DNA from 2 places in the Streptomyces sp. NBC_01320 genome. Region 1 is predicted to be linked to the other one. Evidence: riboswitches for the same ligand, from Rfam matches in the RefSeq annotation. Region 1 holds a riboswitch; the other holds the start of a gene.
The links. A riboswitch is a leader RNA that binds a small molecule or an ion and turns the genes downstream of it on or off. The one in region 1 is predicted to bind S-adenosylmethionine.
Positions count from the first base shown of each region.

Region 1 (5,820 bases):
AGGAGTCCGCGTTCGGCCGGCGCAAGTTGATCCGCAACACGATGTTCGGCGCGCTGGCCCTGGTGCCGCTCTCCGGTGTGGTCCTGCTGCGCGACCTCGGTCCGCTGCCGGAGAAGAAGCTCCGCAACACCCTGTGGGCCAAGGGCAAGCAGCTCATCAACATGAACACGATGGAGCCGCTGCGTCCCGAGGACGTCGCCGTCGGTTCGCTGACCTTCGCCATGCCCGAGGGCCTGGAGGAGGACGCTCACGACTTCCAGACGCAGATCGCCAAGGCTGCGCTGATGATCATCCGTATCCAGCCGGAGAACATCAAGGACAAGCGCGAGCGCGAGTGGGCCCACGAGGGCATCGTGGCCTTCTCGAAGATCTGCACCCACGTGGGCTGCCCGATCAGCCTGTACGAGCAGCAGACGCACCACGTGCTCTGCCCGTGCCACCAGTCCACCTTCGACCTCTCCGACGGCGCCCGCGTCATCTTCGGTCCGGCCGGACACGCCCTTCCGCAGCTGCGGATCGGTGTGAACGCCGAGGGCAACCTCGAAGCGCTCGGTGACTTCGAAGAGCCCGTCGGTCCTGCCTTCTGGGAGCGCGGATGAGTACTGTGACCGACACCAAGCGCAAGGCGCCCGCCGGTGAGCGGGTGGCCGATTGGGCGGACGGCCGGCTCGGGATCTACTCCCTGGCCAAGGCCAACATGCGCAAGATCTTCCCGGACCACTGGTCCTTCATGCTCGGTGAGATCGCCCTCTACAGCTTCATCATCATCATCCTCACGGGTGTGTATCTGACGCTGTTCTTCCACCCGAGCATGAACGAGGTCGTGTACCACGGCTCGTACGAGCCGATGCAGGGCATCCGGATGTCCGAGGCCTACGCCTCGACGCTGGACATCAGCTTCGACGTCCGCGGTGGCCTCCTGGTCCGCCAGATCCACCACTGGGCCGCGCTGATCTTCCTGGCCGGCATGTTCGTGCACATGATGCGCGTGTTCTTCACGGGTGCGTTCCGCAAGCCGCGTGAGATCAACTGGCTCTTCGGCTTCCTGCTGTTCGTCCTGGGCATGTTCACCGGTTTCACCGGCTACTCGCTCCCGGACGACCTGCTCTCCGGTACGGGTGTCCGCTTCACCCAGGGCGCGATCCTGTCCATGCCGATCGTCGGCACGTACATCTCGATGTTCCTGTTCGGCGGGGAGTTCCCGGGCGGCGACTTCGTCGCGCGGTTCTACTCGATCCACATCCTGCTGCTGCCGGGCATCATGCTCGGGCTGCTGGTGGCCCACCTGATCCTGGTCTTCTACCACAAGCACACGCAGTTCGCGGGTCCCGGCCGGACGAACAAGAACGTCGTCGGCATGCCGCTGCTGCCGGTGTACATGGCGAAGGCCGGAGGCTTCTTCTTCCTGGTCTTCGGTGTCATCGCCGTGATCGCGGGCATCGCCTCGATCAACCCGATCTGGGCCATCGGTCCGTACCGCCCGGACCAGGTGTCCACCGGAGCCCAGCCCGACTGGTACATGGGCTTCGCCGAGGGTCTGATCCGAGTGATGCCGGGCTGGGAGATCAACCTCTGGGGTCACACGCTCGTCCTGGGTGTGTTCATCCCGCTGATGGCCTTCGGTCTGGTACTCGCCATCATCGCGGTCTACCCGTTCGTCGAGTCCTGGGTGACCGGGGACAAGCGCGAGCACCACATCCTGGACCGCCCGCGCAACGCCCCGACCCGGACCGCCTTCGGCGTCGCCTGGATCACCGAGTACATCATCGTCTTCATCGGCGGTGGCAACGACCTCTGGGCCACGCACTTCCACCTCTCGCTGAACGCCATCTCGTGGTTCGTCCGGATCTTCATCTTCGTGGGGCCGGTCGTCGCGTTCATCGTGACGAAGCGGATCTGCCTCGGCCTTCAGCGCCGGGACAAGGAGAAGGTGCTGCACGGACGCGAGTCCGGCATCATCAAGCGCCTGCCGCACGGTGAGTTCGTCGAGATCCACGAGCCGCTCGGTCCCGAGCAGCTGCACACGCTCACCGCGCACGAGCAGTACAAGCCGGTCGAGATCGGCCCGACGGTCGACGAGAACGGTGTCGAGCGCAAGGTGCCCGCGATGCAGAAGCTGCGGGCCAAGCTCAGCAAGGGCTACTTCGGCGAGCACAACCAGATCGAAAAGCCCACCGTCGAGGAGTACAAGGAGATCACCAGCGGCCACGGCCACCACTGATCACCTGAACTGATCGCCACAGCAGGAGCCCCGTCCATTCGATGGACGGGGCTCTTCGCTGTCCGTGGGGCTCGATAGGGTGGGGTGTATCCCCTTTATCGGCTGTGGACCCCAGGAGCGGACCATGAACGTTGTGACCCCGATCGGCGGCGACAGCGTGGCGGCTCGTTCCTGGCCGGGCGTGCTGAACCCGCTGATGCGTGGCGAGGACCTGACCGCCGACGACACCGCGTGGGCGATGGACAGCATCATGAGCGGCGAGGCGACCGACGTGCAGATCGCCGGTTTCGCCGTCGCCCTGCGGGCCAAGGGCGAGACCGTCGACGAGGTCACCGGACTCGTCCGCGCGATGTACGAGCACGCGACCACGATCCACGTGCCGGGCCGCACGGTCGACATCGTCGGCACCGGCGGCGACCTCGCCAAGACGGTCAACATCTCCACGATGTCCGCGATCGTCGTCGCGGGCACGGGCGCCAAGGTCGTCAAGCACGGCAACCGGGCCTCCTCCTCGGCCAGCGGCGCCTCCGACGTCCTGGAGAAGCTCGGCGTCAACCTGGAGCTGACCCCGCAGCGTGTCGTCGAGGTGGCGGAGGAAGCCGGCATCACCTTCTGCTTCGCGGTGAAGTTCCACCCCGCCCTGCGGTATGCGGCGAAGGCCCGCAAGGAGCTCGGCGCGCAGACCACGTTCAACATCCTCGGGCCGCTCACCAACCCGGCGCAGGTGCGCTCCCAGGCCATCGGTGTCGCCGATCCGAAGATGGCTCCCATCGTCGCGGGCGTGCTCGCGGAGCGCGGCAACTCCGCGCTCGTCTTCCGCGGCGACGACGGTCTGGACGAGCTGACGACCACGGCGACGTCCCGGGTCTGGGTGGTCCGCGACGGAGAGGTGCGCGAGGAGGCGTTCGACCCGCGCGACGTCGGTCTGCAGCTGGTCCCCGTCGAGGCGCTGCGCGGCGCCGACGCGTCGTACAACGCCGACGTGGCCCGCCGGCTGCTGGCCGGCGAGACCGGTCCGGTACGCGAAGCGGTGCTGCTCAACTCGGCGGCGGCGCTGGTGGCGCTGGACCCGGGCGAGGGCACGCTGAACGAGCAGCTCGCCGCCGGAATGGCGAAGGCCGCCGAATCCATCGACTCGGGTGCGGCCCGGGCGGCGCTGGAGCGCTGGGTGGCGGTCAGCAACACCTGACCGTACGGAAATGTGGCACAGGGCGCAGTCCAGATCTTGGACTGCGCCTTGCACGTCGGCGCACGTATGGCAGGATGCTGGTCAGGTCATGAGTGACAGCGACTACGGCCCCGGCCCGCTGTCCGGCAACCCTCCGTCCGTGGCGGGGTGCCCCGGGTGAAGACCAGGCCGTAGGCAGCGAGGTCTGCGGCAAGCGCGGACCCCTCGACATCTGTGAATGTCACATCCCTGGGGTCCTGGTCCTCAAGGAGCCTCTTGTGAGCAAGCGAATGCGATAGGGCCCAAGGCCCTTCTCCGCACACCCTTTTCTTCTTCCTGTGCTGCCGCGTGTCCGCCGGCGCAGTGAATTCGCCTGCCTCTTACGGGAGTTCGCCATGTCTGTCTTCAGCGCTGTCGCCGACCAGTCCGTTTGTACCCCGCTGCCCGTTCTGGGGCGGGATGTGGCCGTTCCTCTGGTGACCGGTGGTGAAGTCACGTACGCCGCCCTCGACTACGCGGCCAGCGCCCCGGCCCTGCAGCGCGTGTGGGACGACGTCGCCGCGTACGCCCCGTACTACGGCAGCGTCCACCGCGGTGCCGGCTACCTCTCGCAGCTCTCCACGGACCTCTTCGAGAACAGCCGCAAGACCGTCGCGGAGTTCCTCGGCTGCCGCGCCGAGGACCAGGTGATCTTCACCCGGTCGACGACCGACTCGCTGAACCTGCTCGCCGCGGTGCTCCCCGCCGACTGCCAGGTCTTCGTGTTCGAGACCGAGCACCACGCCTCGCTGCTGCCCTGGCGCGACGCCCGCGTCACCTACCTCAACGCCCCGCGCACCCCGGCCCAGGCCGTCGAGACGCTGGAGCGGGCGCTCGCCGACCGCGACCCTTCCCCGAGCTCTCAACTCCGTTCGAGCAGGGGAGGCCCCACCGGTCCGGCGCTGGTCTGCGTCACCGGCGCCTCCAACGTCACCGGTGAGCTGTGGCCGGTGAAGGAGCTGGCCGCCGTCGCCCACGCGCACGGCGCCCGGATCGTGCTCGACGCCGCGCAGCTCGCCCCGCACCACCCGGTGGACATCGAGGAGCTCGACGTCGACTGGGTCGCCTTCTCCGGACACAAGCTGTACGCGCCGTTCGGCTCCGGTGTCCTCGCGGGCCGCGCCGACTGGCTGCAGGACGCCGAGCCGTACCTGGCCGGCGGCGGTGCCTCGCGGAAGGTCGCCCGGCGCACCGTCGGCGGTGTGGACGTGGAGTGGCACTCGACCGCCGCCCGGCACGAGGCCGGTTCACCCAACGTCATCGGTGTCTACTCCATCGCCTCCGCCTGCAAGGCGCTCACCGAGGCCGGCTTCGACCGGCTCGTCGCCCGTGAGCAGCAGCTCGTCACCCGGATCCGCGAAGGCCTCGCCGAGGTCCCCCAGGTCAAGGTGCTGTCGCTGTTCGGCGACGACGCCCCGCGGGTCGGCGTCATCTCCTTCGTGGTGGAGGGCTGGAACAGCTCGCACTTCGCCGCGGCGCTCTCCGCCGAGTACGGCATCGGGGTGCGCGACGGACTGTTCTGCGCCCACCCGCTGGTCCGCACCCTGCTGGGCAGCGACCCGCAGGACCCGGGCGAGTGCGGTGCGCCGGAGGCCGAGCCGGGCGAGCGGTCGCTCAACGCGATCCGGGTCAGTTTCGGCGCCGGCACGCCGGACGAGCACATCGAGCGTTTCGTCCGCGCGGTCAAGGAACTGGTGAACAAGGGCGCCCAGTGGACGTACCGCGCCGAGGACGGCCGCTGTGTCCCGGACCGGGGCGCGGCGCAGGTCTGACGGGCCCGTCACACTTCGGCCGGGGACGGGCAGCACTGCCCGTCCCCGGCCGGAGTACGACGCGAACCTACGCGTCGAGACCGATGGCGAAGGCCGCCTCCAGGTCGTGCTGCGAGTACGTACGGAACGCGACATGTGTGTCGGTGCCCTCGACACCCGGGATCTTGCTGATCCGGCCGGGGATGACGTCCGCGAGGTCGTCGTGCCTGGCCACTCGGACCATGGCGATCAGGTCGTACGTACCGGTGACCGAGAAGACCTCGCTGACATTGTCCAGCGCGGCGATGGCCTCGGCGATCTCCGGAATCCGGTCCACGCTGGTTTTGATGAGCACGATCGCGGTGATCACGGCTGGCTTTCTCCCTCGGTGGCCGTGGCTGGAGCCTTCACTCTAGCCCCACGGCGGTAGCGTCCCCAGGCGTAGACGAAGCCGCAGACGAAGCCGACCACATGGGCGAGATACGCCACCCCGGGACCGCTGCCCGCGCCCTGCGCCGCCATCCACTGCAGCACGAACCAGAAGATCAGCACGATCCAGGCGGGAAAGCGCAGCGGAAGGAAGAGCAGGAACGGGAAGAGGCTGGTCACCCGCGCCCTGGGGAACAGGTAGAGGAACGCCC
Region 1 covers NZ_CP108390.1:8,156,762-8,162,581, forward strand. The annotation lists gene qcrA (cytochrome bc1 complex Rieske iron-sulfur subunit) at 1-599, shown strand, start outside; gene qcrB (cytochrome bc1 complex cytochrome b subunit) at 596-2,221, shown strand; gene trpD (anthranilate phosphoribosyltransferase) at 2,346-3,410, shown strand; SAM riboswitch class IV at 3,495-3,612, shown strand; gene OG395_RS37130 (aminotransferase class V-fold PLP-dependent enzyme) at 3,785-5,200, shown strand; gene OG395_RS37135 (Lrp/AsnC family transcriptional regulator) at 5,268-5,549, opposite strand; gene OG395_RS37140 (rhomboid family intramembrane serine protease) at 5,546-5,820, opposite strand, start outside.

Region 2 (5,820 bases), 5.2 Mb from region 1:
TCGCCCTCGCGGTACCCGCGAAGTCGCTCGTCCGGCGGCAGTCCGCCTTCCTGCGGGGGATGACCTCGCTGCCCGTCCGGTTCACGCCCGTACGCATGACAGGAGACTTCTCTTGAACTGTCCTCACGCCGCCGCCCACGAGGCCACCCCAGGGGGCGGGACCGTGGTCATCGACCCCATGGTCCAGGACCTGGACGGGGAGACGGCGCGCCTGCGCGACGCCGGGCCGCTCGCCAGGATCGAGCTGCTCGGAGTCCCTGCCTGGACCGTCACCCGGCATGCCGAGGCACGTCAACTACTCGTCGACCCAAGGCTGGTGAAGGACCTCGACGCCTGGGGGCTCTGGCAGAGCGGTGCCGTGACGCATGACTGGCCGCTGATCGGCATGATCGATGCGGGGCGGTCCATGTTCACCGTGGACGGCGAGGCACACCGGCGGCTGCGCACCAAGACCTCCCAGGCGATCACACCACGCCGGCTGGAGGCCATCCGCCCGGACATCGAGAAGTTCACCGAGGAGCTGCTGGACGCCCTGGCCGAGCAGGGCAAGGACGGCGTCGTCGACCTCAAGTCCGTGTTCGCCCAGCCGCTGCCCATGCGGGTGGTCGGCATGTTGATGGGTGTGGACGAAGCCGAACACCCCATGCTGACGAAGAGGTACAAGGCCTTCTTCTCCATGCTCACCCCGCACGAGGAGCGGCTTGCCCTGCTCGCCGAGCTGGACGTCTTCTACGCGGCGCTCGTCCGCAAGAAGACAGCGGAGCCGACGGACGACCTCACCAGTGCGCTCATCCTGGCCGACGAGGGCGGAGAACCGCTCACCGAGGAGGAAGTGGTCGGCAACCTCAAGGCCATGGTGGCGGCAGGCCACGAGACCACCATCGGGCTGATCCTCAACGCCGTACGGGCCCTGCTCGCCCACCCCGAGCAGCTGCATATGGTGCTCGACGGCGAGATTCCGTGGGACACGGTGATCGAGGAGACGCTGCGCTGGGACACCCCCACCACCCACCTGCTGATGCGGTTCGCCACCGAGGACATCCAGGTCGGCGACCAGGTGATCGCCAAGGGGGAGGGCGTCGTCATCTCCTACCGGGTCATCGGCCGCGACGTCGAACAGCACGGCCCGGACGCCGACGCCTTCGACATCACCCGGCCCACACCGATCCGCCACATGACCTTCGGTCACGGCCCGCACATCTGCCCCGGCGCGGCACTCTCCCGGGTCGAGGCGGGGATCGCCCTGCCCGCACTGTTCAGCCGCTTCCCCGGGCTGAGGCTCGCCGTGCCGGACGAGGAGCTCCGCAAGCTGCCGGTGATGACACAGAACGACATGGAGTCCTTCCCCGTGCTGCTGAACGGCTGAACGGGGGATAGTGCGGGCCGCCCGCCGTCGTCCCGCCTCTCGGGGGGACGGGGGGCGGCCCACACAGAACTCGGCAGTGGTGAGCGATATCTGACCATGCGTCGACCATGGCGGTCAGTGGGTTAGGGTTTCTCGTAGGTCATGAGTTCCAGTGCGCAGCCCCGGCTGGCTGGACGGCACCCCGCTCCGCTGCGGGTGCTCCGGGTGACGACCTGCCCCGTGCACGACGTACGGGGAACAGCGGACCACCGGGGTGTGAGCGTCCGGGGTCCACGATCCCGGGAAGGCGATTCCTCACCATGCTCCCCGATCTCTTCCGTACCGATGGATGCTCCCGGTACAGCCCCGGTCATCATCTGCACTGGATCCACGCCAAGAAGTGCAGCCAGGAGCCGGGCCAGGCCGTGGAACTCCTGCTGACCTCGGACGATGTCCGTGACGACGGGTGGGTCGGGCTGCGCCCCGCGTTCGACTACGCCGAGGAGCTGCCCGATGTGTGGATGCACGCTCCGCACGTGCTCCGGGAGCTGCTCACCGAGCACCGCGGACGGGTGTTCTGGCTGCCGCGCTGGCACGCCCTGCGGATCGAGCACCAGGGCGACGCGGCGGTGGGGCTGGTGAACGTCGGCTTCGAGAGCGGGGCGCTGTGCGCCACCGATGCGCCCGGTTCGCGGCAGGCTCGTGGGGGCGTCGCGTACGGCTTGTAGCCGCGCGCCTTGTACGGCGGGTGGCCCGACCGTCCGCCGGTTGGGCCACGGGGCGGGTGCGTGCGTGTGTGATGCATTGACGGGAGAAGTGTTCGATTCGGCGCTGAACACGCCGGGACCTCAGGCCGGTCACCCGGCCGTTCGTTCGGCGGGGGTCGCCAGCACGCCCGAGGCGTCCCCGAGCCAGCCTCGTTCGCGTGCCAGCAGCGCGATCTGGAAGCGGGTCCGCGCGCCGAGGAGTTCGGCGGTCTCGCTGATGTGCTTCTGGATCGTTCGTCGGCTCAGCCCCAGGACCCGGGCGATCGCGTCGTCCGTCAGACCTGCGCACATCAGGGAGAGGATGTCGCGCATCCGTCCCGGAGGCTGGCCGTCCGGTTCTGCCGCAGTGATCGCCGGCCGACCGGGGACGTTGTCCAGCGACACCGGGGTCGCCCGTTCCCAGACGCTTTCGAAGAGCGCGGTGAGCACGTCGAGAAGCGTGGCCGAGTGCACGATGAGTGAACCCGCGGACGGATCCTCCTGCCGCAGCGGCATGATGCCGACCGTCGCATCGAACACCACCAGTTTCATCGGGAGCCCGGCCAGCAGCCGCAGTTCCCCGCCCCGGGCTGTGCCGCTCAGGGCGGTGCGCAGCGAAACGGTGTCCGTCATCCCGTCGGTGTCGTACACCGACCGGAGCCGTACTCCGTCGGGCACCGGCACCTCGAGGGTCGGCCGCGCGTCCGAAACAGTTGCGGGGTCAGTCGGCACCGAGGTGCGGTCAAGCACCGCGGACCGGGTGACGTACGGAGGTTTGGCGAGGTGGAGCACCTCGTGCCGACTGGACGCGAGCAGCTGCGCGTAACGCACCCCCACCTGCTCGGCGCTCTCCACCACCTCGAACAGGTCGGAAGTGACCCGACGGTGCGACGCCGAGCGGTATGCCTCGTGCAACCGCTCCATGTACAGCTCCGCCCGCGCCAGTTCCTGCCGCCTCTGGGCCAGCAGCGAACCGAGGGTGGAGCGGGGCGGGCCCGCGCTCCAGCGCGTGGGCCGGTCACCGACGCGGATGACCAGGTGTTCGTTCTCCAGTGCCTGTAGGGCGCGTTCGGCGGCTGCCGGGGTGGCCCCGAGCGCTTCGGCGACCGCCTCGCTGCTCAGCTCCGGCCGCGTGACCAGGCATTCGAGTACCCGGCCGGCCAAGACGCCCAGACCGGTCCCGGCCCACGGCACATCCGATGACACCGCCACAGCTGTCCCCCTTTTCGGTGTGCCGAGGCCGATCGTACGCGGCGGTGTCGGCCGGAGGGATCACGCGCTCGTTACATCCCCGTACGGCCTGGGCGCACCCGTTCCGTCCTGGCTGTTCCTGTTCTCATCTGCGCAGTTGCGCGAACCCGCCGTCCGGACCTCCTTGCCCGACGGATCGCGCGCCGGACAGGGTGATCACAAGCCGCCGACGCGACGGTGCGTCGAAGCCCTGTTCGGTCACTCGGGACCCAGTCGAGACATGTCGGCACGTGGGAGACATTCATGCCACAGCTCAACCCCGCACCGATGCGCGGGAGGCGGACCTCCGGGCTCGTCGCCGTGTTCGGCGCCGCCGGCCTGCTTGCGGCGGTGACACCGGCCCGGGCGGCCGCACCCGACGCGACGCCCGTCGCCGAGGTGGTGCCCGGCACGATCACCGGGACACATGCCGACGCCAACGCCGGTCTTCCGGTCCTCCGTACGCCTCCGCGGGCACCGGCCGAAAGGTCGTCCGGATCGACGGCACGACCAGCGACACCGATCTGGTGACACGGTCCCGCCCCGCCGGGAACTGCGGCTGAGCCGCACCACCTACGGCGACCGCCGGACCCCCGCCGGTGGCCGCCCCCGACTTCGATCGTCCGACCTTTCGTCGGAACAAGTGAGTTGGTGCCGCAGCGCCCCAAAGGTCCATGTCTTCGCCGCATGGCCAAGCGCTCGCACACCGCCTTGTCCGACAACAGGAAGGCCGACAGCGCCGACGATGTCCTGGGGCAGCGCGAGCCGCTTCAGCCGATAGCCGGCCGCGGCCCCATCTTTCGCTGCCCTCGCAGAGGGCGGTGGCAAATTCCGTCCCGATCACTGCCGGTGCGAGCGCGACGACCCACACCCGCGTCGCATCGCACACCGTCACGTCGGAGGCACTTCCAGCCTCTGGTTCCCCACCCCCGCCGGCCGTCACCACACGTCCGGACAGAAGGAGATACAGCAATGCCGAACAACCTCCGTAACAACAGGGCCACATCGCCTCAGGAACCCCATTCCTCCCCTCGTGGAACCTCCACATACGGGCGCGTCGCGGCAACTGCGGCCGTCGCTGTGGCCGCGCTCATCGTTTCGGCCCTCCCCGCCTCGGGCACCGTCTCCGCCCCGGTCGGTACGGATCAAGCACCACGGCAGATATCGGCGGAGCCCCGACCCGGTGCCAGGGCCGTCGCGCTGTCCCCCACGCAGCGCAGGAAGCTGCTCGAGGCCGCGACCGACGCTCGTGCCATCACGGCCCGTTCACTGAAGCTGGGCGATCGGGAGGAGCTGATACCCAAGGATGTCGTCAAGGACGCCGACGGCACCGTGCACACCCGCTACGAGCGCACCTACGCCGGCCTGCCCGTCATCGGCGGCGACCTGGTGGTCCACGAGCAGGGCGCGGCTCGTACCGTCACCAAGGCCTCGGACGCCAAGGTGTCGGTGCCGACGACCGAGGCCGCCGTCACGGCCGCGACGGCGAGGAAGTCCGCCCTGGCCGCCGCGAAGAACGAGAAGACCCGGGACGCGACCCCGAACGGTTCATCGAAGCTGGTCGTCTGGCTCGGGGACGAGAAGCCCACGCTCGCCTGGCAGTCCGTCGTCAGCGGCGTCCAGGAGGACGGCACCCCGAGCAGTCTGAGCGTGGTGACCGACGCCACGACCGGCAAGCAGCTCCAGAGTGTCGAGCAGATCCGCACCGGCACCGGCCACAGCCAGTACAGCGGCCAGGTGGAGATCGGCACCGTGCACAACGGCAGCCTCTACGAGCTGACCGGCCCCGAGCGCGGCGGCCACAAGACGTACGACCTGACCGGCGTCAGCGGCAACGGCGCTCTCGTCACCGACGACAACGATGTCTGGGGCGACGGAACGACGGCCGACCGCCAGACCGCGGCCGTGGACGCCGCCTACGGCCAGCGGCAGACCTGGGACTTCTACCACGACCGGTTCGGCCGCAACGGCATCGCCGACAACGGTGTCGGGGCCGCCTCCCGGGTCCACTACAGTGACGCATACGCCAACGCCTTCTGGAACGACGGCTGTTTCTGCATGACCTACGGCGACGGCCTGAACAACGCCAAGCCGCTCACCGAACTCGACATCGCCGCCCACGAGATGACTCACGGCGTCACCTACGCCACCGCGAATCTGACCTACTCCGGTGAGTCCGGCGGCCTGAACGAGGCCACCAGCGACATCATGGGCACCTCCGTGGAGTTCTTCGCCGACAACCCCTCCGACGTGCCCGACTACATGATCGGCGAGCTCGCCGACGTCCGCGGCACCGGCAAGCCGCTGCGCTACATGGACCAGCCTTCCAAGGACGCCTCCGTCAAGGGCACCTCGCAGGACTACTGGACGCCCGAATCGAGGAAGCTCGACCCGCACCTCAGCTCCGGCGTGGCCAACCACTTCTTCTACCTGCTCGCCGAGGGCAGCGGGAAGAAGACCATCAACGGCATCGCCTACGACAGCCCCACGTACGACGGC
Region 2 covers NZ_CP108390.1:2,990,991-2,996,810, reverse strand. The annotation lists gene OG395_RS14025 (cytochrome P450) at 1-116, shown strand, start outside; gene OG395_RS14020 (cytochrome P450 family protein) at 113-1,366, shown strand; SAM riboswitch class IV at 1,504-1,613, shown strand; gene OG395_RS14015 (hypothetical protein) at 1,666-2,073, shown strand; gene OG395_RS14010 (helix-turn-helix transcriptional regulator) at 2,203-3,303, opposite strand; gene OG395_RS14005 (hypothetical protein) at 3,586-3,852, shown strand; gene OG395_RS14000 (M4 family metallopeptidase) at 4,294-5,820, shown strand, end outside.
Region 2: it holds a riboswitch for S-adenosylmethionine, as region 1 does, so the genes downstream of both, OG395_RS14015 (hypothetical protein) here and OG395_RS37130 (aminotransferase class V-fold PLP-dependent enzyme) in region 1, are expected to answer to the same signal.